DNA from 2 places in the Paenibacillus sp. NPDC057967 genome. Region 2 is predicted to be linked to the other one. Evidence: a T-box and tRNA genes for the amino acid it is inferred to sense, from the RefSeq annotation. Region 2 holds a T-box; the other holds one or more tRNA genes.

Region 1 (2,489 bases), on a different contig from region 2:
TCTTTGGCAGTGCTTTGAGTTGAGCAACCATTGCATCATTTACCGCAGTTGCAGCACGATAAGGATTAAACCATGCGTGCAGCTCTATTCCACGCTTGTGCGCTTCATCTATTGCATATTCAAGCGGGTCAAAGCCTGGATCACCGCCTGGTGTCCCTGTCATAACTGTAGACCAGGGAACTAGATCAGATTTATAAAGCGCATCGGAAGATGGGCGAACCTGAAACATAACTGCATTCAGATTGCTAGCAACTGCCGCATCCAAGATATTGCTTAGTTCTTGCTTTTGCTTTTCCACCCTTGCTGCAGTATCAGTGATAGCTAACGATGCTGAGGATGGCCAGTCTGAATTGTAAACGGTTACAATCCAGGTCGCACGCATATCTTCCTTCTTGGAAACATCCGAGTTTAAGAACTGTTGATAGGGTGTCCAAGCATCTGAATCTGGAGGAGTAACCCCCGCCGCTGAAACGTGAATAGCAGGTAACATGGATGTTAGCATGAATACGATAAGCATCCGGCTGCATATTGCTTTACAACGCACTAATAAACGATTCATTTTCACTGCTCCTTTTATTAATGTTGGTATTTCGCTCCAAGCCACTGAACAGATTCGCCTTATTTCTTTTCCCATTCCTCCCTATAGGTAATTTTCCTCCTGATTTCTCTCTGTTTCACAAGATCTTAACTTCGACAGCTTAATATCGCACAGTAATATCGCACAGTGTTTCCTATCTGAATATTATACAAATTCGAATGTTTCGTCAATAAATTTCACAAATACATTTTATTGTGAAACTTTATTTCGACATAAAACTATAATATGACTCACTCTTCTCTGAAGAACGCGGCATCCGTTACGGCCGTGTTCCTGATAACCAAAGCGGTAATTATAAATAAACTGGAAAAAGATAAAGGTCCTGCCTGCAGGCATGCCTGATTTGGGCGGCATGATGTAAGAAAGGCTGCAAAGCCGTGCGGGGCAAAGGTTTCTCCTCAGAGAAACCCGGATTGCCTACATTTTGCATACCGTACAAAATAAAGACCCCTAAGAGTGATGAAAATTACTCTCCGCATGAATTAAGACCATTCAAATACGTGGAAAATGACGAGTAATGAAAAGTAAAATTTTTTCTTTCACATTGGCTCTACAGGATCTCTGCATAAGAAAAGCCCAAGCGCTAACACGCTTAGGCTCAAATATAGAAGGTAAATGCGGCTCTGTTATATGACTTCCTTACGAGCGACACACAGCACTCTACATGTCTGGAGTACTGCAACACAAATAAAAGGAATACAAAAAAAACGGCACCTCTGCCGTTCTTGATTTAAAGTATGGTGGAGCTAGGCGGAATCGAACCGCCGACTGATCGCTGCCAGCGACCTGTTTTCCCCCTAAACTATAGCCCCTTATTTAGTTTGTGACCCAATTCGACAACTTGAGTTAAGCCCCCAATTTATCTTATGCTCGTTTCCATCCCTCGGATTGTGTGAGCAATACAAGATGGATTCCCAGCTGAGCTATGGCCCCATAATAATTTAGCGACAAGATAGATCATACCATGGCAGGAAAGCGATGTCAATTGCCATTTGGCGGGCACCGAGCCATTCCACCACCTGATAGGCTTCAATAAGAGAAGCAGGGAGAAACCAACGCTCCCCCTGCCCTTCTCGCACAGAATCTCTCGCGCGCTAACCCTTATCCCCGCCATTAAGCGGATGCTTATGCAGCAAGCTGTTGAGCTCCTTCATGAACATGTCGATGTCCTTGAATTGACGGTAGACGGATGCGAAGCGGACGTAGGCCACTTCGTCGACCGGATAGAGCTGGCTCATGACGATGCCGCCGATCTCGCTGCTGTCGACCTCTGCATGTGCTGTCGTGCGAAGCTCCTTCTCCACCTCGGAGACGATTACTTCCAGGCGCTCGACTGGCACAGGGCGCTTCTCGCAGGCGCGAATGAGGCCGCGAAGAATTTTGTCGCGGCTGAACTCCTCGCGGCTGCCGTCTTTTTTGATGACGATTAGTGGCGTCTCTTCAATCATCTCGAACGTCGTGAAGCGGCGATTGCACTTCTCGCACTCCCTGCGGCGGCGGATGGACTTGTTTTCGTTGGCTGGACGAGAGTCCAATACCTTGGTTCCCGCATAGTCACAATACGGACATTTCATAGTGATATCCTCCCTTCAACTTACTGTTTCATCAGATTGTATCCTTACACGTTAACTCCATCCATGAAATCCCATTCGTTTCCTGTAATGAACTTTGGAATATCGCACATAATACAGTTACCAACCGCAAGGAGGTGAACAACAATGAGTCAATCCCGCAGCAGCAACCAATTGGTAGTGCCGCAAGCGACTGCAGCTCTGGACCAACTGAAATATGAAGTTGCACAAGAGCTGGGTATCGCGATCCCACAAGACGGCTACTATGGTAACATGGCAACGAGAGACGCAGGCTCCATCGGGGGTTCCATTACCCGTCG
Region 2 (2,489 bases):
GCACTCAAAAGCTTTGTATATAAATGTCTGGATTATTTACCGTTATGCGATTCTAAAGTGAAGATTAAGAATCCTGCACAGTATGAGGCAAGCTGGAGCAACATTCTGGAATGTAAAAGTTCTGAAACGTTATTATCGTTCACGATGGCTGCACTCGAAGAATTGATATTAAGTACAGATATTTCCGGTTTTCAGAATGTCTCCGTTACCAGAAAAGAAATTGCTGAAGTTATTCAATATATAGGAAGCCGCTATCAGGACAAAATCACATTGGAAATGATCGCTGACCATGTCAATTTCAGCGAAAACTACCTGTGCCGCGTATTTCGAGATCAGATGGGAGTCAGCCTGATTCATTACCTAAATACGGTTCGAATGAACAAAGCGGCAGAGTTAATTATGAAAGGGCATACCTATATAAAGGAGATTGCAGCATTGGTAGGCATCGGCGATCAATTTTATTTTAGTCGAATGTTCAAGAAACAATTTGGCGTATCTCCAACGGATTATAAAAGCCATGTGCTGGCATGCAATCCTCAGCATAAGCAAATAAGTTTCCCCAGATAGACGGAGGTTCACAGCCACGATGAATTGTTGTAAGACGTGTAGCAGCAGCGTTATCGCTCTAGAAGCGGGCCGTCAGAAATCAACAGCGTCCCAAGATCGAATGTGGCTAACAGTGGGATTAATTGACAGAACAAGTTGAGTGTGATAGCATTGGTTTAATTTAAAACGAAAAGGCTATGATGAGAAATAGTAGCTATTAGGGATCTCACAGAGAGAAGATGGTTGGTGCGAATCTTCATTGATCTATTAGTGAAGCAGTCTCGGAGCTGTGAACCGAACAGAGGAATCTTAGTAGGCTTCAACGGAGTTCCACCGTTATTCAGGAAACAATATCGGAGATATCCCGTATTGATAGAGTGCAGAGAAATCTGAAATTAGGTGGTAACACGGACATAATAGTTCGCCCTAAGTTGACAAGGAATATGTCAGCTCAGGGCTTTTTTGTTTTATTTCTTATTGTTTGAATATTCGCAGAATACAGACTTTTGGATTTTCCAAGAATAAATAATAATTAAAATGGAGGTATGGAGCATGGTGAAAATGACACCAGATGAGTTAAGAAAATCATATATTGATTTTATGAAAGGAATAGGGGCTAGCCAAGTGCCCTCTTCTAGCTTGTTACCAGAAAATGATCCCTCAACGTTGTTTACAGGAAGCGGAATGCAACCTATGGTTCCTTATTTATTGGGGGAAAAGCATCCGATAGGTAATGATATTGCTAATATTCAGAAGTGTTTAAGGACAGTGGATATTGATGAAGTAGGAGATACGTCGCATCTGACATTTTTTGAAATGATCGGTCGATGGGAGTTTAAAGCAAATGAAAATAACTATAAGAAAAAGCAAATCGATGCCATTTGGAATTGGCATATTATCGAATTAGGAATTGATCCTGGCAGGCTGTATATCAGTGCTTTTATAGGAAGTGATGATTTGGATATAGAGAAAGATACGGAAGCCATTCAAATCTGGTCAGAAAAATTTAAATCAGTTGGTATAGAACCTATCATTGAAGATGATCCCTATCAATACGGGGCATCTAGAGGTGGAAGAATATTCTTATACGATGAAAAAGAAAATTGGTGGAGTCGAGCCGGAAGTCCATTGGATATGCCTGTTGGTGAACCGGGTGGGCCTGATAGTGAAATGTTCTATGATCTTGAACCAGGCGGCGACCTACTTGCTCATCCTGCTTCTGTAAGCGAGAGGTTTTTAGAAATTGGGAACAACGTATTTATGTGTTACAAAAAAGAAGACACAGGATTTGTAAAAATGCAAAATCCCAATATTGATTATGGAGGCGGATTAGAAAGGGTTGCGACAGCCCTTAATGGTGATAAGGATATTTATAATACGGCTTTCTTCCTTAATCCCAAGAAAAAATTGATGGAGTTAAGTGGTAAACCATATACTGACGATTTAAAATCGTTTAGAATCATACTTGATCATGTGAGAGCGGCTACTTTTCTAATTAATGATGGTGCGGAGCCAGCTAATAGTGATGCAGGATATATCACAAGAAGGTTATTAAGAAGGGCGATCCGTGCAGGTAAAAAAATAGGTATACAAGGAAGTTTTGTGGGTGAGTTGTCTGAAGTTTATATAGATGAAGCAACAGCTTATGAAGATTTGATCGGTAAAAAAAAGAAAGTTATCGAAATAGTAAATAAGGAAGAAAATCTTTTCTACAGAACTTTACAGCAAGGAGAATTTGAAATACAAAAACATCTTAAGAATAAGGGTAACGTTACAGGTGCAGATGCCTTTTATTTTTACGAAACTTATGGGTTTCCCTTGGAGTTGACGGAAGAGTTTCTAACTGAAAGTGGATATAGCATGGAGGACAAGACGTCTTATATAGAGGCGGCAAAGAAACATGCTGAAAAGAGCAGAACTGCTTCTGCGGGTAAATTTAAAGG

What was found. The T-box of region 2 lies ahead of ACFVSO_RS24760 (alanine--tRNA ligase). A T-box ahead of a tRNA ligase gene usually reads a tRNA of that ligase, here a tRNA-Ala.
Region 1: it encodes a tRNA-Ala, which carries the amino acid that the T-box ahead of ACFVSO_RS24760 (alanine--tRNA ligase) is inferred to sense. The anticodon was not compared.

Annotation. Positions count from the first base shown of each region.
Region 1 is NZ_JBHVQB010000006.1:106,444-108,932, reverse strand. Features, by position in the region: gene ACFVSO_RS16745 (family 10 glycosylhydrolase) at 1-559, opposite strand, end outside; tRNA gene ACFVSO_RS16740 (tRNA-Ala) at 1,337-1,410, opposite strand; gene nrdR (transcriptional regulator NrdR) at 1,693-2,172, opposite strand; gene ACFVSO_RS16730 (alpha/beta-type small acid-soluble spore protein) at 2,317-2,489, shown strand, end outside.
Region 2 is NZ_JBHVQB010000011.1:21,070-23,558, reverse strand. Features, by position in the region: gene ACFVSO_RS24765 (response regulator transcription factor) at 1-567, shown strand, start outside; T-box leader at 735-978, shown strand; gene ACFVSO_RS24760 (alanine--tRNA ligase) at 1,099-2,489, shown strand, end outside.